4 regions of the Paenibacillus sp. FSL W8-0194 genome follow, and region 4 is predicted to be linked to each of the others. Evidence: riboswitches for the same ligand, from Rfam matches in the RefSeq annotation. Region 4 holds a riboswitch; each other region holds the start of a gene.
What was found. Region 4 has a riboswitch for cyclic di-AMP ahead of MKY58_RS27465 (ubiquitin-like domain-containing protein). Riboswitches for the same ligand answer to the same signal wherever they lie in the genome.
Positions count from the first base shown of each region.

Region 1: linked by a shared signal. The riboswitch ahead of MKY58_RS10950 (3D domain-containing protein) and the one ahead of MKY58_RS27465 (ubiquitin-like domain-containing protein) in region 4 are both predicted to bind cyclic di-AMP.
Region 2: linked by a shared signal. The riboswitch ahead of MKY58_RS12055 (APC family permease) and the one ahead of MKY58_RS27465 (ubiquitin-like domain-containing protein) in region 4 are both predicted to bind cyclic di-AMP.
Region 3: linked by a shared signal. The riboswitch ahead of MKY58_RS19355 (alpha/beta hydrolase) and the one ahead of MKY58_RS27465 (ubiquitin-like domain-containing protein) in region 4 are both predicted to bind cyclic di-AMP.

Region 1 covers NZ_CP150205.1:2,448,770-2,454,393, forward strand. Annotated here, with positions in the region: gene MKY58_RS10935 (transporter substrate-binding domain-containing protein) at 94-900, shown strand; partial or broken gene MKY58_RS10940 (amino acid ABC transporter permease) at 1,067-1,720, shown strand; gene MKY58_RS10945 (amino acid ABC transporter ATP-binding protein) at 1,707-2,429, shown strand; cyclic di-AMP (ydaO/yuaA leader) riboswitch at 2,612-2,766, shown strand; gene MKY58_RS10950 (3D domain-containing protein) at 2,795-3,430, shown strand; gene MKY58_RS10955 (polysaccharide deacetylase family protein) at 3,518-4,339, opposite strand; gene MKY58_RS10960 (NADH:flavin oxidoreductase/NADH oxidase) at 4,557-5,579, shown strand.
Region 2 covers NZ_CP150205.1:2,696,788-2,702,411, forward strand. Annotated here, with positions in the region: gene MKY58_RS12045 (helix-turn-helix domain-containing protein) at 1-1, shown strand, start outside; partial or broken gene MKY58_RS12050 (cardiolipin synthase) at 251-1,776, shown strand; cyclic di-AMP (ydaO/yuaA leader) riboswitch at 1,966-2,128, shown strand; gene MKY58_RS12055 (APC family permease) at 2,268-4,091, shown strand; gene MKY58_RS12060 (DUF1961 family protein) at 4,118-4,534, shown strand; gene MKY58_RS12065 (GNAT family N-acetyltransferase) at 4,743-5,315, shown strand; gene MKY58_RS12070 (hypothetical protein) at 5,444-5,624, shown strand, end outside.
Region 3 covers NZ_CP150205.1:4,247,774-4,253,397, forward strand. Annotated here, with positions in the region: gene deoD (purine-nucleoside phosphorylase) at 1-653, opposite strand, end outside; gene MKY58_RS19350 (helix-turn-helix domain-containing protein) at 789-2,228, opposite strand; gene MKY58_RS19355 (alpha/beta hydrolase) at 2,302-3,126, opposite strand; cyclic di-AMP (ydaO/yuaA leader) riboswitch at 3,299-3,459, opposite strand; cyclic di-AMP (ydaO/yuaA leader) riboswitch at 3,532-3,733, opposite strand; gene MKY58_RS19360 (hypothetical protein) at 4,097-4,504, shown strand; gene MKY58_RS19365 (helix-turn-helix transcriptional regulator) at 4,459-4,680, shown strand; gene MKY58_RS19370 (helix-turn-helix transcriptional regulator) at 4,682-5,624, opposite strand, start outside.
Region 4 covers NZ_CP150205.1:5,946,304-5,951,927, reverse strand. Annotated here, with positions in the region: gene yabG (sporulation peptidase YabG) at 1-256, opposite strand, end outside; gene rsmA (16S rRNA (adenine(1518)-N(6)/adenine(1519)-N(6))-dimethyltransferase RsmA) at 386-1,273, opposite strand; gene rnmV (ribonuclease M5) at 1,275-1,823, opposite strand; gene MKY58_RS27465 (ubiquitin-like domain-containing protein) at 1,977-3,155, opposite strand; cyclic di-AMP (ydaO/yuaA leader) riboswitch at 3,426-3,649, opposite strand; gene MKY58_RS27460 (TatD family hydrolase) at 3,864-4,634, opposite strand; gene MKY58_RS27455 (HD domain-containing protein) at 4,702-5,624, opposite strand, start outside.

The DNA.
Region 1 (5,624 bases), 2.6 Mb from region 4:
ACATGTTTTCTGAAAGCTGATTGCGACATGCCATCAAGTCCATACTAGCGTTAATCCAATCAAACAAAGACAAAGAACAAGGGGAGATAGATCATGAAAAAATGGGGTATTTTAACGGTATGCCTGGTGTTGGCGGGAAGTTTGATCGCCGGCTGCGGCAATAAATCGTCCGAGCAGGACGCCGGCCAAACCGGCAGCAAAACGGAAGGGAAAACGATCGTTCTCGGAACAAGCGCCGATTTTCCGCCTTACGAATTCCACAAAATGATTGACGGCAAAGACCAGATCGTCGGTTTCGACATCGAAATCGCCAAAGAAATCGCCTCCGACATGGGCGCGACGCTGGAAGTGAAGGACATGGATTTCAAAGCGCTGCTCGGCGAATTGTCCACGGGCCGCGTCGATTTCGTCATTTCCGGGATGACCCCGGACGAAACCCGCAGAAAACAGGTGGATTTCTCCAACAACTATTATAAAGCGCAGCAAGCCGTCGTCGTCCGCGAAGCAGACAAAGACAAATACAAAACGATGGACTCGCTTAAGGGCGTATCCTTCGGCATCCAGACCGGTTCGATCCAGGAAGATATCGCCAAATCCATTCCTGGGGCCCAAATCACCGGCCTCGGCAAAATCAACGACATCATCATGCAGCTGAACTCCGGCCGCGTCGACGCGTCTATCATGGAAAAGCCGGTTGCGGAAGCTTTCATTAAAAACGTCAAAGGTCTGACGATTGCCGAAGCCGTGCCGGAATACGAAGAAGACGGTTATGCCATCGGCGTGAAAAAAGGCAACAAAGAGCTTCTCGACCAGATCAACAAAACGCTGGACCGCCTGAAATCGGAAAACAAAATCGATCAATTCGTATCCGAGGCAAGCGACCTCGCCGCGCAAAAATAAATTCGGCGACATAATAAATAGGCACGGAGGAAAAATATGCGGAAGCCATTTCCGCTATTTTTTCTGCCCCGGGGTGCCGGCGGCATGTCGAATCTATGAGGGATTCCGTGCTGCTTAATAGGCTCCGGTCCCAGTAATATAAGGAGGAACAGACCGTTACATGGACATTTTTAATATTTTTTGGACGTATCGCTCCTATTTCTTCACGGGAGTTCAATACACGCTGCTGCTTGCGGTCATCGGCGTTTTTTGCGGTTTTATACTCGGCATGCTGGTTTCGCTGCTGCGGATGTCCCGGATTCGGGTTCTTCGCTTCATCGGATCCATCTGGGTTGAGTTTTTGAGGGGAACGCCGATGCTCGTGCAGCTGTTCATCATCCATTACGGGCTCGTCTCGTTCGGCATCAAATTTTCAGCCATTGAGTCGGGCGCGATTACGTTAACGATCAACAGCTCCGCTTATTTGGCGGAAATTTTTCGGGCGGGCATTCAAGGCGTCGACAAAGGGCAGGCCGAAGCCGCCCGTTCGCTCGGGATGAGCAAAGCCATGACGATGAGGCATATCGTCCTTCCACAAGCTGTTAAAAGCGTGCTGCCGGCGATCGGCAACGAATTCATTACCATTATCAAAGAATCTTCGATCGTGTCCTTTATCGGGGTCGGCGATTTGATGTATCAAGCCGGGGCCGTCAACACCATCACGTATGATTACCTTAAACCGCTGCTGATCATCGCCGTGATTTATTTCATCATGACGTTTTTGCTTTCCAAGCTGCTTGGTTTGTTCGAAAGGAGGTTGAGAACGGATGATCACCGTTAAAGATCTGCATAAATCGTACGGAAAACTGGAGATTTTGAAGGGCGTCGACATCGAAATCGCGAAGGGGGAGGTCGTCGTCGTCATCGGCCCGAGCGGATCGGGGAAAAGCACCTTCCTCCGCTGCCTGAACTTGCTGGAAGTTCCCACGAGCGGCGAAATCATGTTTGAAGGCGAGTCGATCACCGGAAAACGGCATAACATCAACCTGACCCGCGAAAAAATGGGCATGGTGTTCCAGCAGTTTAACCTGTTCCCGCATAAAACGGTGCTGCAAAACATTACGCTGGCTCCGGTCAAAGTGAAAAAGATGCCGCAGGGCGAAGCTGAAAAAATCGCGATGGACCTGCTGCGGACCGTCGGGCTGGAAGACAAAAAGGATGCTTATCCTTCCCAGCTTTCCGGAGGGCAGAAGCAGCGGATCGCCATCGCGCGGGCGCTGGCCATGCAGCCTCACGTGATGCTGTTCGACGAACCGACGTCGGCGCTGGATCCCGAGATGGTCGGCGAGGTGCTCGAGGTCATGAAAAAGCTTGCCGAAGGCGGCATGACGATGGTCATCGTGACGCACGAGATGGGCTTCGCCAGAGAGGTCGGGGACCGCATTATCTTTATGGACGGCGGTAAAATCATGGAAGAAGGAACGCCTGCCGAGGTGTTCAACAATCCGCAAAATCCGCGAACCAAAGACTTTTTGAGCAAGGTACTATAGAGATCCCATATTTTCAAGCTTCGGGCTTCGTTTGCTGCCCGGGGCTTTTTTTGTGCGATTGTAACTTTTGCTTCATTTTTTTCGAAATCTTTTTGCGCGAAAACGCCTTGATAATGGCACTTTTTTGGTGGGAGATTGCAATTTGGTAACATTTTCATGCGCACAGGTTACAAAATTGTGATATATTGAATGAGCCAAAACTTTGGAACGAAAAGTGCGGGGGACCATTTCCACCGTGAATCACCATGTTCACTTGGGGTGAATCGTATTCGATCGTAGGGTTGTCTCCTCAATCCGAACCCGACAGCTAACCTCGCAGGCATGAAGGATTTTAAGGAGGAACTATGAAAAAGAGATTTATGAAAATGAAGTTTTTTGCAGCGGCGCTGGGCATTGCATTGGCGGTACAGGCCGTGCCGGTCCATGCGGATTCCGTCCATGTAGCCAAGGAAGGCGACACTTACTATACGCTTTCGAAACAATACGGCGTGAACCTGAACCAATTGATGAACGCAAATCCGAACATACCGGCAACCAACATTTACGCCGGATTGAAGCTGAACATACCTGCAAGCGAAACGATGAAAGCCTATGCCGATCCTGCTCCGGTGGCGATTTCAGCATCGCTTAACGTCGATTCCGGCGAAAAAGTCGTCGAAGCTTGGGGCAAGACCTTCGCTTACAACAAAACGCTGAAAGTCAAAGCGACGGCATATTCCTCGGCCGCCAGCGAAAACGGCAAATGGGGAGCCGTCGACTATTTCGGGAACCCCTTGGAGCTCGGCACGATCGCGGTCGACCCGTCCGTCATTCCGCTCGGCACGAAAGTGCTCGTAACGGGGCACAGCTTCCCGGGCCTTCCGAAAAAAGCATTCGTGGCGACAGCCAGCGATACCGGCAGCGCGATCAAAGGCAACCGCATCGACATTTTCGTGCCGGGAAGCCCTCAGTCGGTCAGCAACTTCGGTTTCCAGGACGTCGAACTGTATTTCATTAAATAAGATGGCATCCCGTCATCTGCCAATATACCGGAACGCTAAAACAGCCTCTGCGATGAATTCGCGGAGGCTGTTTTGCGGTTGAAGCCGTCATTTGTCTTTTTGGATTTTCAGCAGCTTCGGCACGGTCACGAACGTGTATCCCTTTTGCTTCAGTTCTCGAATGACTTCCGGCAAGGCTTCGATTGTTCCGGTCAAATCGGAAGTGCTTCCGCCTCCGGCATGCTGCAGGATGATGGAGCCTTGCCCGGCCGCGGTCATGATGTTTTTTTTGACGGTGTTTTTGCCGATGCCTTTCCAATCCAGCGAATCCACGTTCCAGTTCACGATCTTGTATCCTTCCCGCTTGGCCCAGCGCAGCTGGCTTTCGGTAATGTCCCCGTAAGGCGGCCGGATGAGCTTCGGCTTGTAGCCGGTCAGGCCGTACAAAATGTTTTCCGTTCGGATGATTTGGTCCATGTATTCGGACATGGTCAACTTGTGGAACTGGGGATGGTTGTAGGAATGATTTCCGATGACATGTCCCTCCCGCACGATGCGGGCGACAAGGTCGGGGTGTTTTTTGGCCCGGCTGCCGACGACAAAAAACGTCGCTTTCACTTTGTTTTCGGACAAGATGCGGAGCACCTGCGGCGTAAACCGGGGATCCGGGACGTCGTCGAACGTGAGGGCGATTTGCTTGACGCGGGGGCCGTGGATTTTGAACGTATCCGGATATTTTTTGATCAGCTGACCCAAGGTCAGCGTCTGGTTCTCCTGTCCTTTTTCCGCCCGGCTGGTTGCGCCGGTTTCCTTGGCGGGATGGGAGGGAGAGGGTTCTGTCAGCTTTGCCGCTTGAAGGCCGGGGTCTGGGCAAAGGAGGCTGATCAGAAGCAGCCCCAAACAGGCTTTGCCGAGATAGGCGTTTCTCATAACGGTAATCGGCTCCTTTCGGCGGTGTGCTCATAAATGAAACGGTCTCTACTGTTATGTCCCGAATTGGAAGGAATTATGATGGATGGGCCAAATCCATGCCGCATATTGCCAACATTCCGGGCCGAAGGTGTATAATAATGTGTGCAAACTTGTCCTGTTGAGCAAGATATAGGCATAACCACAAGACTAAAGCTCGCTGAAAGGAGACTTAAGCATGGCGGATTTATTTACACCTTACGTATTAAAGGGATTGTCATTAAAAAATCGGATCGTGATGCCTCCGATGTGCCAATATTCGGTACAGGCTGAAGATGGCGTTCCTAACAACTGGCATTTTGTGCATTATGTTTCCAGGGCGGTCGGCGGAACAGGACTGATCATCGTCGAGATGACGGCAGTGCATCCGGATGGGCGCATCACGAACCGGGATACGGGAATTTGGAGCGACGAGCAGATCCCCGCATACCGCAAAATCGTAAACGAAGTACATACGTACGGCACGCGGATCGGCATTCAGCTGGGGCACGCCGGACGAAAAGCCGAAGACGCGAACCCGCCGGTAGCGCCTTCCGCGATCCGTTTTGACGAGAAATACCGCACCCCCCGAGCGCTGACCACCGAAGAAGTAAAGGAACTTGTGCAGGCTTATAAGGAAGCTGCGAGAAGGGCCGTGGAAGCGGGCTTCGACACGGTTGAAATCCACGGCGCGCACGGGTATCTGATCCATCAATTCCATTCCCCGCTGACGAACCGGCGCGATGATGCCTACGGGCAGGATTTGCCCCTTTTTGGCGAAGAGGTCGTCAAAGCCGTCAAGGAGGCGGTGCCCGAAGAGATGCCCGTCATTATGCGCGTTTCTGCGCAGGAGTACGTCGACGGGGGATACGGCATAGAATACATTGCCGAAGTATGCCGCCGTTACCGGGATGCGGGAGTGGATATTTTTCACGTGTCGTCCGGTGGGGAAGGTCCGGTCGGTTCCAACGGAGGGCCGAAATCCGGTCCCGGTTACCAAGTGAATCTGGCCGAACAGCTGAAGGAAAAGCTGAACGTGCCGGTCATTGCCGTCGGACGGCTTGAAGGTTTCGAGGATGCCCAGAACGTGGTGCTGAACGGGCAGGCGGATTTGGTCGCGGTCGGACGCGGCATGCTGAAGGACCCTTATTGGGCGTTGCATGCTTCGCAGGCGCTGGAGGGCAGCGCCAAAATTCCGAAACAGTACCTTCGCGGTTTCTGAGCAGCGAAAAAAATTTTTTCGATTTTTGAAACGACTTCGGTTTTG
Region 2 (5,624 bases), 2.8 Mb from region 4:
GCGTTCAACAAGATTGCTTGTCCGTTTTTTTGATGATGCAGGGGGGAGGCAAGCAGCCAAAACGGCATGTATAGACATACCGTCATGCAGTATTTAAAATGGCATAAGCAGCTTCCTTTAGGGTGTATCAGCAGGTTTTTGATTTTTGAGTGAGCATGTCCTAATTATTTCGCGGAGAGGAGCAAGATGAGAACGTACACATGAGTCGGAACCCAATTATACATCGGAGAATAGGTGAATTTTACTACATATGAAAAACCGCGTTTTTCAAATCGTGATCGTCGTAGTCCTGGTGCTGGTCGGCCTATTTGTCATGAACAGGTCCGTGATCCGCCTGTCGACGCTGATCGGCATTTTATGGCCGCTTTCGATTATAGGCATCGGCTTCATCATTTTTATGGAAAACCGTTCGCCGCAAAGCACGCTGGCATGGTTTTTGATCCTGGCATTTCTTCCGGCGGTAGGTGTGCTGTTGTATTTGCTTTTTGGCAGAAGCCGCTGGAGACGGAAAAACATCTGCACCGGGCGGAAGAACAGAGAAAGCTGTTCCGGGAGATTTTGGCGGGCAGGCGTTTGAATTTGGCCCCATTGTCTTTGTTAAGCGAGAGGTCGGAATATGTCATCAAGGTCATTGAAAGGTTCGGCGGCGGCCCGGCAGCAACGGAAACCGAAACCAAGCTGTTGATCAACGGCGACGAAACCTTTTCGGAAATTTTGCAAGCCATCGAAAAGGCCGCGCACCATATCCATATCCAGTATTATATTTATCGTTCGGACCGCATCGGCACCGCCATTCGGGACGCGCTGATCCGCAAAGCCGAATCGGGCGTGATCGTACGTTTTCTTTTTGACGGATTGGGCAGCAACGGGTTGCGTAAACGCTTTTTGCAGCCGATGAAAGATGCCGGCATCGAGGTCGTCGAGTTTGATCCCATTTTTTCGCCTTGGCTTCTTGAAACGGTCAATTACCGTAACCACCGCAAAATCGTCATCGTTGACGGCGTGGTCGGCTTTACCGGCGGGCTGAACGTCGGCGACGAATATCTCGGCCGTTCCAAAAAATTTCCGGTCTGGCGCGACAGCCACTTGAAAATCGAAGGAAAGGCGCTCTATAAACTGCAGGCCATTTTCCTGGAAGACTGGCTGTACGCAACCAGCGGCCAAAACCATTACTCTTGGGACGCTTACATGAACAGGTCATATTTTCCGGATCAGGGGGTCCCGGCGAATGGGGCCGTTCAGATCGTGGCCAGCGGCCCAAGCTCGGAAGATACAAGCATACGCAACGCGCTGTTGGCCATCATGGCATCGGCAAAAAAATCGATTTGGATCGCCACGCCATATTTTATACCGGATCAGGAAACATTAACATTGCTGCGGTTGTCCGCGGCGGCAGGCATCGATGTACGCATCTTGTACCCGGGGAAAAGCGACAGCGTGATCAGCGACCAGGCATCTCAATCCTACTTTACGCCCCTCCTTAAGGCGGGAGCCTCTATATACCATTACAAAGACGGCTTTATTCATGCCAAAATCGTGCTGGTGGATGACGAAATCGCATCGATCGGTACGGCCAACATGGATATCCGCAGCTTTGAGCTGAATTACGAGCTTGCCGCGGTGCTTTACGAATCCGAAACCGTGCTGGACATCAAACGCGATTTTGAGCAGGATTTCAAGGACTCCGTCCGCATCGCTTGGGACTCCTTCCAGAAACGAGGCATTCTGAAACGCATTTCAGAATCGCTGATGAGGCTTATTTCGCCGCTGCTCTAAGCGTCGGCCGAAAACAGGCGTGAACCATGGCTACGGCCAGAAAAAAACAGGATGCAGCCGTTGCAAGCGATGCCATGGATTCAATTTGCCCGTTTTCGCGCTACAATATGATTCTTTGCCTCTTTACAGTAAGTATCCAACGGGAGTATGATTTCATTCGTAAATGAACTTGTGACCCTGAATTGTCATTTTCCTTGATCGCTTAATTCTGTATCCAGAAGCGGGGGAACCAACGGGAGGAAGGGAACTTCGTCCCAGGGGTGAATCACTTGATTATGTTCGCAGGTCGAGTGTAGGGATACTTTCAATCCCGAATCCGTCAGCTAACCTCGTAGGCGTTATGAAAGAAGGATTTGTCGTGCGCTTTTGAAAGCCGCGGGAAAGCCCAACTTTCCTGTGGCTTTTTTTGGTGTGCCCAATTGGGCCAAAAGGGGAAACAATAAGGATACTTTCATGGAACTTTAACTTGAACAGTGGCGGTGAATGACACGATGGCAGCGTTAAAAAGGCTCCTCATTGGACGTCCTCTGAAATCTGCGGAATTGGGAGAACAAAAGCTCAACAAAAAGAAGGCACTTGCGATACTTTCCTCGGACGCGTTATCCTCCGTCGCCTACGGTCCCGAGCAAATCCTGCTGGTGCTGATCACGGTCGGCGCATCGGCTTTCTGGTATTCGATTCCGATAGGAATCGGGGTCCTTATTTTATTATCGGCGTTGATTCTGTCGTATCGCCAAATCATTTTCGCTTATCCGCATGGCGGGGGAGCATACGTCGTATCCAAGCAAAATTTGGGGATATATCCTGGATTGGTGGCCGGCGGCTCGCTGTTGGTCGATTACATTTTGACCGTGGCGGTGAGCGTCTCGGCGGGAACGGACGCCATCACGTCGGCATTTCCCGTGCTGCATGAGCATACGGTGGCGATCGCAGTCACGTTTGTTATCCTCATTACGCTCCTGAATCTGAGAGGCGTCACCGAGTCGGCTTCCATCTTGGCGTATCCGGTGTACTTATTCGCGCTGGCGATGTTCATTTTGATCGGCGTGGGGCTGTACCATATCGCGACCGGCCAGGTTTCACCTAACCTGCATACGCCAGTCGGCACGCCGGTGGCAGGGATCAGCTTGTTTCTGCTGCTAAAAGCTTTTGCATCGGGCAGCTCGGCGCTGACCGGCGTTGAGGCGATATCCAACGCGATACCAAATTTCAAAGATCCGGCCCCTAAAAATGCAGCCAAAACGTTAATGGCCATGGGCATTCTGCTGGCCCTGCTTTTCTCGGGCATCGTGTTCATGGCTTATTATTTGGGGATCTCCCCGAATGCGCAGGAAACGGTCGTATCGCAAATCGCCAAGGAAACCTTCGGGCGCAATTTCATGTATTTTATCATTCAAGGAACCACTGCGTTGATCTTGATCTTGGCGGCGAATACGGGGTATTCCGCTTTTCCGCTGCTGGCGGTGAATCTTGCCAAAGACCGGTTCATTCCCAGAATGTTTACGGTAAGGGGAGACCGCCTCGGATATTCCAACGGCATCATCTTTCTTGGGCTGCTTTCGATCGTGCTGATTATTGCCTTCCACGGGCAAACGGAGCATTTGATTCCGCTGTATGCGGTAGGCGTTTTTATTCCTTTTACGTTGTCGCAGACGGGGATGATCGTGAAATGGGTGCGGGAAAAACCCGCAGGCTGGGTGACGAAACTTATCATCAATGCGATCGGCGCGCTCATCAGCTTCACCGTATCGGTCATGTTTTTCGTGACCAAGTTCCCGCAAATATGGCCGGTGTTAATATTCTTGCCTTTGATCGTTTATTTGTTCCACAGAATCAAGAAGCATTATGAAGCGGTAGGCGAGCAGCTTCGCTTGTCGACCTGCGAACCGGCGGTTCCGATCGAAGGAAACGTCGTCATCCTCCCGGTGTCGGGCATCACGCACGTGGTTGAACATTCGTTGAATTATGCGCAATCCTTATCGGCGGACCAGATCATTGCCGTATACATCCCTTTTGAAAAGGAAGAGGAAATACGCTTCGAAGAAAAATGGAAGAAGTGGCGGCCGGACGTCCGGCTGGTAACGTTGCCTTCCCCTTACCGGAGCATCATACATCCGCTGAGCAAATTCATCGATATGGTTCATCGAAAGGCCAGCGAGTCCCATTATCAGGTGACGGTCGTCATTCCCCAGTTCATACCGAAGCGGAGCTGGCAAAACCTGCTGCATAACCAAACGAGTTTGATGATTCGCACGTATTTGCTGTATCGCAAAGACGTTATCGTAACGACTGTTCCGTACCATCTGAAAAAATAAATGGACCTGAAGAACCCGGTCGTCGTCTGGACGGCCGGGATTTGTTCGATCCTTCGATCAAGCCGCGTACGGGCGAATACGACCAGTATCATCACGGCGAAATCAACGCCTTCCATGTCTCCTATTTCCGGAGGAAATGGGCGGAGGAGCGGAAATTTCACACGTGCAATTTGCGGAAAAGCTACGGTTTTCACCTGGTCGCGCAGGGCGCAGACCCGATTCCGGGCGTCATGGATGCGGCCAGGCCCTACCGAATGCTGATCGTAAAAAACGGACCATGCATTACGTTTGCCGTTAACGACCTTCCGGTTTTTTCGTGGAAGGACGACGGCGAAACGTACGGACCTCCGCTTGCAGGCGGCAAGCTCGGTTTCCGCCAGATGGCGCCTTTGATCGGCGAATACGCGAATGTCGCCGTATATGCCGAAAAACGGGAAGGATAGGGGACTATAACAGATAATCATCAGAAGAGGCTGTACATGAACATCGCGCCAATGATGTTTCGCGGCCTCCTCTTTTTTTCATTTCGAATAATTCGTTCCACAACCCTCGGTTGTTGAAGTATAATCGATTAAATTATGCAAGCGCGCCGCGTGCGTCTAAAGGGAAGGGGGCCATGCGGCATGAAGAAGGTAAAAGGGGGAGTTGCCAATGAAAACATTGCCGACCATTTCGTTAGAAAGACTCGTATTGCGGCCTTTTATTTTAGATGATGCCCCGGCGGTCCAAAAATTTGCGGGGGATCCGTATGTGGCCGAAACGACTTTATACATTCCGCATCCATATGAGGACGGCGTCGCCGAAAAATGGATCGGTACGCATGCGGACAATTTCAACGGGGACCGGTCGCTTGAATTGGCGATTGTACATAAAGAGAACGGCGATGTAATCGGCGCCATATGCATAGGAATCCATAACCAATTTCATCATGGGGAATTGTCCTATTGGATCGGTAAAGAATACAAAAACAAAGGATACTGCACGGAAGCAGCAAAAGGAATCGTCAACTATGCATTCAAGCAACTGAAATTAAACCGTATATTTGCCCGTCACTTGGGGAATAACCCTGCATCGGGAAAGGTGATGGAGAAATTGGGAATGAAATACGAAGGAACGTTAAGGCAGCACGTGTTAAAAAACGGCGAGTATGACGATCTGGTTTATTATGGTCTTTTAAAAGATGAATGGAGTGATCCAAACGAGAAGTTGCCTAGCCTTTTATGACAGAACATAGATGCATGACAAGCTGCGAATCTCGCGGCTTTTTTTGATGCTCTGGCAATCAAAATCCCATACAATAAAGGAAAGCTCGATGGTTGGCTTTTGAGCGATCCTTTAGTAGGGGGATTCGAATGAATAAAATGGTGCCGGCGTTTTTGCTGCTCTTCGTTTTCTTATCCGGCTGCATGTCCCATAAAACGCTGCAGACCGAGCAATGGAGCGGCTTTAAAAAGCAGATGCGTTCCGAGCATAAAGAAATTAAAGATATGGAACTCCAAATGTCGCCTACGCAAATTGAAATCAACTATTACC
Region 3 (5,624 bases), 1.7 Mb from region 4:
TCGCTGTCTTTATGCGCGGAGCGTTCGCCCGTCAGCAGCTGGCTTCCCACCGTCAGGATCGTCAATGCCCGAACCCCGTATTTGGCGGCCAGCGTATACAGCGCCGTGCTCTCCATCTCGACGGCCAACACCCCGAACTCCATGAATTTATGAAGCCTTGCCATCGTCTCCCTGTAAAACTCGTCGGAATTGTACACATTGCCCACGGACACGTTAGCGCTGCGGCGAACGGCCTCCTGGTACGCTTTCATCAGCAGGCCGAAATCCGCCGACGGCGCATAGTTGCAGCCGAGGAAAATTTTCTCCGTCATGTTGCTGTCCGAAGAAACCGCCTGCGCGAGCACGAGATCGCGGATTTGCAGCTCCTTCTGCATCGCGCCGCAGGTGCCGATCCGGATGAGCTTTTTCGCCCCGTAATCCTGGATCAGCTCGGTAGCATAAATGCTCATCGACGGATTTCCCATGCCCGTCCCCTGCACCGAAACCGGAACCCCTTTATACAACCCGGTAAAGCCGTACATCCCCCTGACCTCGTTGTAGCACCGAACGTTCTCCAGAAAATGTTCGGCCACGAATTTGGCGCGCAGCGGATCGCCGGGCAGCAGCACCCGTTCCGCGACGTCTCCGGCATTGGCTCCCAGATGAATACTCATGTTGCATTTCCCCTTTGGATTAAACTCGCGAGCGATGTTTCTGTGATCGCTTACAGTAGTCATCTTAAAGGGAATCCGCGGCCGAAACTAGCCCAAATGCTGCCGTTGGAAACGGAAGAAAAAGGACCATGCTATTTACGACATCAGCTCCTGGCGGATGTTCTCCAGGTCCCTTTTCGTCGGAATGGTCGAAATCAGAACGGTCGGCACGCTCGTCAAGGAGACAGGCATCGTGCTGATCACGAAATCGATCTGCTGCTCCCGGATGATGTCATCGGTCAGCCCGTGCAAAATCGAGGTTTCGATCGTCAGGTCGTCCCCGATTTCCCGTTTGATCAGGTTCGCGACGTAATGGCGCACCGAAAACTCCTCGCCGATGATCAAAAACGCCTTTTTGCTTTTATAACGGAGGCTTGCGCTAACCATAAACGTCAGTTTGGTCAAATGATAGTCGTTGTACATGAGCTCGGGAAAACTCCGCTGCCATTGCCGCATGCATTCCGATACCGCCGCATAGATCGGCTGCTCTTTGTCGCGGATATACCTGGTCAGGTGGCTGTGCGAGACGGCCATCAGCTCGGGAATGGCGTTATCGATGCGCAGCTTGTCCATGAATTCCCGGATTTCGGCCAGAAAACGGGAGCTGGCGTTCAGCGCCGGAAATGCGTTTTCCAGAATCGAAATGAGCAGGCCGGACATCCGGCTTTCTGCATCGTCTTCCTGCTCTGAAGCAAGGGCCCTTCCCCCGAATACAGGGAACCCGTCCTTGCCGTGATACTGGCTCAAGCTGAACATCGACTGCAAAAAATAAACCTCTTCGCGGGGCAACACGATGCCGTACGCCGCAGCCAGCTTTTCCGACATCTTCAGGACCGGCCCGAAAAACGGATGGCGTTCCCATGCGTAGCTTCCGCTTTTGAGCGCAACCCGGTGCCCCTGCTTGACCCTTTCGAGCACGATCGCGATCAGGAACGACAAACTCCGTTTTGCGTTCAAAAAATAAATCATTCCGTTTTCCCGCTCGATCTCGGCCACCCAGCCGTCCAGACGCGCGTAATCGGCATTCGAAAAAGGCCATCCGGTGTAAGGATAAGCCTCGGTAAACAGTTTCCATAAAAAATAGCGCACGTGGATTTCGTTTCCTTTCAGCGCCGGCGCCGAATACGTGATCCGCAGCTGAAACGGGCGCAGTTCGTCCCGGTTTAGCTGGATGATCCATTTTTTGAACGAAGAAAAGCTCATATACAGCTCTTCCGCTACCTCCTCGGCGGAGGTGTTGCCGTCATGCATGAACAAACGCTGCATCAGGCGGAAATACGGCGTTTCCCGAAGCAGCGGTTCCAAAACTTCCTGAATGCTTGTCCCATGCCGGTCCCGGCGGAACATGATGCCCTTCCCCCTGGATACCTCGATCTGCATGGACGGGGGCAGCAGGGGGACGGCGGACTCGACGATCTTACGGACGGATTTGTCCGATACGCCCAGCTCGCTTTCCACCTCTGCGAACGTAAACCACCGTTCTTCCCGGTCCAGCAGCTTCAGCAGCGATTTCAGCTGTCTGTATTCCTTATTCATGTCATCACCTTTGCCGGATGCTTTCCGCCGACCCTAGCGGCACATCCCTCATTGTTGCCGGCGGAAGCCGTTTTCAGCCCGAATGCTGCTGCTCCATCCGGAAAAGCTTTTGGTCGATCAAAAAATTGAGCAAAATGCGGTTAAATTCCCGCGGCTGGCACAAATGGCTCGGATAAATCGCGTCCTCGATCACCGCTTTCTGGGCGCAGGCGAACCGCTCCACGGCCTTGTTCATCTGGTTGACGAACCATTCGCTCTGCCTGCCGGCCACGCATAACACCGGCATCCGCAGCCGGGACAACACCGGATCGATATCCGCCTTAAGCAGCGCCATCCGTTGTTTGATCGACTCGGTCGGCCGTTTATGAAACAGCTCGTTCCTTAAAATGCTGTAGGCCGGAATCCACCTGTGATACGTTACGCGCAGCGACCGGAGAAAAAACTCGGCAGGAAGATAATAGGAAATCCAGCTGCACGCCTCCAGCAGCTTCCAGATGCCGTTTTTCGTGCCGAAAGGGCCGCACGGCCCGTAAAAATAACTGTCCACCAGCACAAGCGCGTTGACGCGGTCCGAATAGGTTTCCGCGAATTTTTGCACCAGCAGGCTGCCGCTCGAGCAGCCGACCAGCGTTACCTTCGGCAAGCCGAGCTTATCCAGCAGCTCTTTCAGGTCCCTGCACTGGGTGTCGACGATTTCCTCGACTTCCACATTCAATTTACCCGAATTGCCGTAACCTCTCAAATCGAGGACGATGACCTTCGCCCTTTTGCTGAAATATTCCACTTGAGGCTCAAAACTATGATGAGATGAAAGATGTCCGTGAATAAAGACGATCGGCACCCCGCTGCCATGCGTCTCGTAATATAGCGACGTTCCATTCACTTGTATGTTAGGCAACTTCCTTCTCCTCCCGCTATGCATGGTCTGTCGATGTGTTTTTTATATGTGGGTCGAACATTCGTTAACGTCGGCAAAATGCTCATGTCAAAAAAAGAAGCACGGAAAGAGGAACCCTCTTTCCATGCTTCTTCAGGCAAGGCAAAATAAACCTTGCTTGGCATGTATAAAAGCAGCCTCTCTTCTCACGCTTACGAGGTTAGCTGTCGGATTCGGACCAAGAGTAGCCCTACTCGAATGCGATTTCAAGATTCACCCCATGTGACGAACGGTTGGTTGTCACGGCCGGTTCCCCCGTTTTCCGCCGGAACGGAAATTCAGCGATCATAGACATTCATGTTATTTTTTCGCACAGAAAAACACAGAGCGGATACCCTGTGCTCGTTGACAACTCACAGTTTCACTCCTCTCTCCTAGCGACGCTTACGAGGTTAGCTGTCGGATTCGGGCCGTGAGAGCTGCCCTACGGACGGAAAGCTGATCCAAGGCAGCCTCTTCATCCGATTCACCCCAAGCAGCCGGCTATATCCATGAAGACTCGGAATGCATGCCGGTGCCGATGTGGTTCCCCCGCTTTTCGCGATTGAAAATTCAGCGTAATCCATTCATGAACCAAAGATTTTTCATAATGAGTTGAATATACGCCTGAGCCGACGAACTGTAAAGGTTGGTTACAATAGAATTCATGGCCTTTTTTATAGCTTTTGCCGGTTTCCGGCCCCTGATCCTGCCCAATCATTCATTTACAACCGATAGCTTCCGTTTCCTTGATTTATACAACGTTCATCTTGTTATAACCAGGCGCTCTTCCGAGATCGATACAGAACTTGGCGGGAAAAATGAATACCTCCCCATCAGCCATATAAGAACTCCTTCGTACCAATCAGAACTATTCAAAGCCTTTGAACCGCTGCTACGATAATGGTGTCATAAGGCATCTTCATTCCATGGATCGCAGGGAGGTGAATGATTGAACAACAATAAAAGAGGACATCACGGATTTATCCATGAGGTCGCAAAGAACCGTTATCTGTATCTGCTTGCGCTTCCCGGCATGCTGTTCCTGCTTGTCTTTGCGTATACGCCGATGCTGGGACATTTGCTTGCCTTTCAGAATTACCGGCTTTCAGACGGTCTATTGGGAAGTCAATGGGTAGGATGGAGAAACTTCGAGTTTTTCTTTTCAACCAATGACTGGCTGCGCGTCACATGGAACACCGTATTTTTGAACGGGCTGTTTCTGGTGTTCGGTCGATACCACATTCACGATCCAAGACTATCCGTCGAAGCATCGCCGACCACATCGAGTTGTCCGCCAAATATTCCCGTCAATTGTTTCTCGACCATTACGGAATGTCGCTGTCCAATTATATTTTGAATATGCGGATCGAAAAGGTAAAGGAATTGCTCACGGAGACCGACATGAGCGTTGCCGAAATCGCGCAGCAAGCCGGGTTTCAGACGAAAAGCCATTTTTTTACCGCCTTCAAAAAAGCGACCGGCATGACGCCGGCCCAATATCGTTGCCGGCAGATGGACGAGGCGAGCGGTTGATTCACATCGCCGATTCCACGTATTCATCCGGCTTGATGCCTTCGTACCGCACGAAAGCACGTTTGAAGGAATAGACGTTTTCGTACCCTACCCGGCGGGCGATATCGTCCATCCCGAATGTTTTCTCCCGCAGCAGCTCCTTGGCCGTTTCCATCCGGAGCCGGCATAAATAGTCGTAGAAGTTGATGCCGGACACTTCCTTGAAGATTTTGGAGACATGGGATACCGACATGCCGCATCTTTCCGCCAGCTGCTTCAGCGAAATGTCGGCGCTGGTATAGTTCTGGTTCACGAATTGAAGCAGCTCGCTGCCGACGGCAAGCGAAGGCGAAGTATTGGCATAGCGTTTCCGTTCGCAAATTAACGTGCCGACCTCAAAAACGTAGCTCCACATCCCGCCGATGTCCCCCGCTCCCGCCCGGCTCGCGAATTGCTTGGCGTATAGGCATGTGTCCAGGTTCAGCTCATGCAGCACCCTCAGCATCGTTTCCATCAACAAGGATACCAGCTTGGTTTCGCTCGGTTCGGGCAGCCGCCGCTTTTTGTTTTCCTCGCTGATTTCGTGCAAGATTTGCATCGTCGTATCCAGGTTGCCGATTTTCAGGTTATTGATCAGCTGAACCTCCCAATCGGTCGGATAATAATAATCGACGCCGGGCTGAATCTCCTCCTTCTGCACCGGGAGATGCTCCCGCGCGAAGAGGGTATACTGCAGGCTTTCGTTGGCCGCATAATACGATTTGCTGATGCCGACCAGCCCTTTTTCCGCCGTGCCGCATAAAACGTCTGGCTGAAAGCCGCAGGCCAGCCCGATCTCGCCCGCGATTTCGGCCGCGATGCTCTCCAGCTCCCCTTCGCTGCCAAGCGGCTCGACGGAAGAAAGAATGAGCGCTTTGTCCGCATTGGTCACCTCAAACAGCTCGTACGCGAGCCGGTGACGGCTC
Region 4 (5,624 bases):
TCGCTTGCGTGCGTTCGGTCAGCTCCTCACGGTGGCGCTGCAGCCTGCTTAACGACTCGTTGGCACGGATATGGGCCTTCTGCGTTTTTTCATTGAACGGCGCATATGGCACCCGAACGAGGTCATCGAGGGGCGAATCAGCCAACAGCCGAAACTCGGTCCCCTTGATCACAGCCAAATTGCTCCGCAGATCTTCCACGCGGAAAGCGACATCACCGCCATAAGATTTGCGGACGACCAGGTCTCCTACATTCATCACAACATCACCCCTACCCCATGGTATGGGCGAATCTCCCCAATGGTTCTTCCCTTTTGCCAAAATAAGCAATGGGACGAGGCCTTGCGCCCTGCCCGCCCCAAACTTGATGCGGTGAGCGAACCGTCCTCATCCCCGTACGCCGGCCCGGAGCAATACGTTGCAAAGCGTCGCATATTCCTGCAGGCTGAGGGTTTCGCCGCGGCGGGAAGGTTCGATCCCTGCAGCGTGAAGCAGCTCCTCGAGGCGCTCCCGGCCCTCTTTAGGAAAAAATCTCGTCTTGAGATTGTTGGCGATCGTTTTGCGGCGTTGGGCAAACGAAGCGTGCACCACTTGAAAAAAGAAATTTTCGTCGTCCACCTCGACCGGAGGCTGCTCGCGCACCTTGAGGCGAATGACGGCCGACTCGACGTTCGGCTGCGGAATGAATACCGTTTTCGGCACGATGCAGACCAGTTCAGGCTCGCTGTAATACTGCACGGCGATGCTCAGACTGCCGTAGTCCTTCGTGCCGGGCGAAGCAGCCATGCGTTCGGCCACCTCTTTTTGGATCATGACCACGATGTTCTCCAGCGGCAGCCGCTCTTCCAGCAGTTTCATCAAAATCGGGGTCGTCACGTAATAAGGCAAGTTGGCAACGACACTGACTTTGGATACATTCGCGAAATCCTCCCGAAAGAGGGCGCCAAGATCCGTCTTCAGCACGTCGCCATGATGAATGCGCACATGCGGATACGGTTCCAATACCTCCTGGAGTATCGGAATAAGCCGCTGGTCGATTTCGACGGCCGTGACGGCGCCCGCTTCCTGGGCCAGCTTTTCGGTAAGGGCTCCGATCCCCGGCCCGATCTCCAAAGCTCCCTTGGAGGCATCCAGCCCCGCCGCCTCCACGATTTTGCCTAAAATATTTTGATCGATCAGAAAATTTTGCCCCAGGCTTTTTTTAAACGAAAAACCGTGACGCTGGATGATTTCCTTCGTCCGCCTTGGCGAGGCGATATCGTCCATTCGCTGCATGTCAACCTTCCCCTTCCTGTTCCAATTGGGCTAACGCCTCCGCAAATTCCTCGCGCGTAATCTGAAAAACGGCCAGCCGCTTATGGAACTGCTTGCCGTTGCAATACCCTATGCCGAGCAGGTTACCCATCACCATGCGTCTGCGGGCCGCGTCCGGGTGCACCAGAAGCCCTGCAGCCATCAGATCCTCCATATCGATCAGGCTTTCCGCGCCTTCGTAGGACGTATGCACGCGGGAGAGGGCCTTGCGGATCGCTTCCGGCGAAGCGTTCTCCACGCCGATGTCCCCTTTCCGCGTCGCTTCCGACTCCGGAATAAAGGCATGCTTGCATCCGGGAACCTTGCTGGCGATAATTTTTCGAATCCGCTCCCCGGCATGGTCCGGGTCCGTCAATACAATGACTCCCCGGCGTTCCTGGGCCAAGGCAATCCGCTTCAGTACGCGGCCGTTGATCGCCGAACCGCCGGTTTCGATCGTGTCGGCTTCCACCGCCCGCTTCACGGCCACGGTATCGTCCCGTCCTTCCACGACTATGACTTCCTTGATCATGACCTGCTTCTCCCTTTCCTAAAGCTCGTCCGTTCATGCGTCGTAAGTTTTCGGACATCCAAACAACAAAAAGAAGAGGAATGCTCCTCTTCTTTAGCATGACATTTTCATGATCATAATACTATAACATTAGAATGACATTGTAAAACGAAATTAATTCAATTGCGGCTTCACGGGACCGATGACGTATACTTTCATCCCGGATTTGCGGCCGAAGTTGTTGGCGCGCTTCACGGAGTCATAGTAGAGGTCGATCTTATTGCCCTTAATGGCGCCGCCCGTGTCTTCGGCACGGCGGAAGCCGATGCCTTCGATGTACACCCACCAGCCGAGCGGAATCACGTTCGGATCCACGGCGATGGTGCGGCCTTCCGTGACCCGCGTTCCCGTCGCGGTACGGGTACCGATTCCGGGTTCGCCGGCAGAATAAGCCGTCATCGAGACATGAATCATTTTTTTATATGAGAAATCAACACCGGCTTTGCTTACGCGGTTATTGCTGCTTACGGTTTTTTTCGTTTTGGCGGCTGATGAAGATTTGGCGGTGGAAGAAGATTTAACGGCCGCTGTTTGAACGACGACAGGCGGAGCCGGTTTTTTCTTCGTGCCCACGGCGATGATTTTATCCAGCGTTTTTGCCTGCACTTCCTTGCCCACCATGCGCATGGATACCATTTGGCCGTCATGATATACCTTTTCGATGTGCTGCACCATCACGCCGGGCCTTCCCTGCTGAATGACGCGGTTATCGCCGACCGTCAGGCTGGGATCCGCCGTCTTAATGACGCGGAAAGGCAAATTTTCATGGCGGTCCACGACTTGTTTGTTGACGCGCACGATACGGATATCCGTTTGGCCCGTCACCCGCTCGGTCAGAGCCGGAGTGACTTTATCGTGTTCTTTGAGCGATACGCCGAACTCCTTCAATACGTCGCCAACCGTGTCTTTGGTGGTATACAACTTTTTCGTTGCCCCGTCCACCGTCAATTGAACGGGAGCAGCGCGGTCGATCACCACTTTGTCACCATTCTGGAGCGAACCGCTCAGCGGCATGGAGACTTGATCTTCCGGTTTGAGGCTGATTGCCTGCTCATCCAGCATTTCTTGTAAAACGGATTTGTGAGTCTGAATCTTTTTGACCTGACCGTCTACCACCAGGTACACCTGTTTGCGCGTGGATGAGTTGACCAGCAGCAAAATCATGATGGTGACCGCGATCGTAACGATAGCTGCAGTAGAGATTTGGCGCAAATTCTCATGCTTCCATCGCAATGCGTAAGACATGCTGGAGATTTTTGAATCATGGGTCTCTTCTTGATGGAAAATGCCCACCTTCTCGATCCTCCTTCATAGCCTCGCCATTAGAGTTACGCATGAATGATTTGACGCGGGCTATACTCGATTTTTTACAAGAACACATAAGGAGCATGCGTTCTTGCACCATGAACCTATCTTTTTTTCATGATTTGTCGCCTCCCGTTTTACAACAGTATGACGACGCCTTCTCCATTATTCAAAAACAAAAGAAGCCAGCTAAGAGCTTATGAGGTCTCCTTCGTGGCTTCCCTGGATGTCAGAATGACGGAAAAGTAAATGCACGAAACCCTCTCTTTATGTCGCTTACGGGGTTAGCTGTCGGGTTTGGGCGAAAGAGAGCCGCCCGATCAACGCCAGCCCGCTCATGGCGGACCGCGCCGAATTCACCCCTGAGACCCTGAAAAGAAATCAAATACATCCCGAGCCCGGGTCGGTATAAAAGGACCGTCGCGCTCTATGTATTGGTTCCCCCGCTCTTTCGAGACCGAAAGACTCAGCGAGATTGGTTCACGGAGGCTGCCGCGATGCCGAAAAAGGAAGCGGCTTACAGCAGCCCAAGTTCACTGAAAAGATGATATCCTGTTTTGATGCATGTTGTAAAGCGGGAATCAACAACGTTTATTTGAATATATGGTTAAAAATTTGTAATATTCATGGTTTTTTTGGTTAAAATTCTTTAATGCTTCGTTCATGCTCGTTTTTTCAGCTGTTTTTCTCCCGTTTTCACTTAATTCCAAATCGTTCCAGTGCATTTTGGGTGGTGATTCGGGCAATTTCCTCCACCTCGACCCCCTTAATCTTGGCAGCGGCCTCGGCTACCAAACGAACGTTGGCTGACTCATTTCGCTTGCCCCGGAATGGGTGCGGCGTCAGGTACGGAGAGTCGGTTTCGATCAGCAGCCGGTCCATCGGAACCAGCGCAAGCACTTCCTTGGGCTGTCTGGCGTTTTTGAACGTGATCGGCCCTCCGAAGGATAGATGGAATCCCATGTTCAGGCATAACTTGGCCGTTTCCCAGCTGCCGGAGTAGGAGTGCATGACGCCTCCGACCTCGCTGGCCTTTTCCTCCCGCAGGATTTTCACGATATCCTCGTGCGCATCCCGGTTATGGATCACGATCGGCATGCCGAGCTCCCGGGCCAACCCGATTTGCTGGCGCAAAACCCGGTGCTGCACGTCTTTCGGGGAGGTATCCCAATAATAATCGAGCCCGATTTCGCCGATGGCCACGACTTTTTCATGGCTGCATAAAGATGCAATCCATTCGAGGTCCCCTTCCTTCATCGTGATCGCATCCTGAGGATGCCAGCCGACGGCGGCGTATATAAAATCATGCGTTTCCGCAAGCTTCATCGTGGACGGAATCGTTTCGCGGTTAAAACCGACGTTGATCATCCGGCTGACGCCGTTTTCCACGGCGCGGCGAATGGTTTCTTCGCGGTCCTCGTCGAACTGCGGCGCGTCCAAATGCGTATGCGTGTCGAATAAATTCATGTCTGGAACTCCCTTCATGTCATAAAGCATAGATTAATATGGGGCAAATCCGTGAATCACGCTGTCGTTATCGCTTGAAAATGCGGGAAACCGGGTCGGATAGGGAAGAAATAACGTCTTTCATTTTCGCCCCCGGATAATATAAGTGATATTTCCCGCGGTGAATGCCGCTGATGGAGCGGACAATATCCGACACCTCCGATATTTCCCGCAGGCGTTCGTCCCGGTCGAGCAGCAGAATCTGCTTTTGGCTGGATTCGTCTCCCGGCCGAAATACATCGTACGGAAGATCCGTCGGAAAATCAATCTCGAGATCGTATTCGGGATTCAGGCCGACCCGCTCAAAATCACGGCGGATCTCTTCGATCATTTCCAGATCCACCGATTCCACTTCCACATATTTATACAGCCTGCGATGCATAAAACGGCTGCAAAGCTCGCTCAGCACGGCGTCTTTTTCGTTCGTCCATAGCGAAAACACGGTTTGGATGAGCGCTTCGTCGAGTTTCAAATAATCCTGCACGGTCAGCCGGTCTTCGAAAAGCCCCGGAAGCGGGTCAATCATGAAGCCAAAAACGTAGTTATCCCGGTATAGCTCCTTCGCGCGCCGGAAGATCTGCCGCAAAATGATTTCCGAACTGCGCGTCACCGGATGGAAATAAACCTGCCAATACATCTGGTACCGGGACATCAGGTAATCTTCCACCGCATGCATCCCCGATTCCTTCACGACGATTCTTCCCTGGTACGGACGAAGCATGCGCAGGATCCGGTCGATGTCGATCGTTCCGTAATTGACGCCCGTGTAATAAGCATCCCGCAGCAAATAGTCCATCCGGTCGGCGTCCAGCGGACTCGACACCAGATTGACCACGATCGGGTGCTCGTAATCCTTGGCGATAACCGATGCGACCTTGGCGGGAAAGTCTTCGGCCACCTCGGTCAAAATCGCGTTTACTTCGGTATCCCCGAGAATAATGCGGCGGGTCC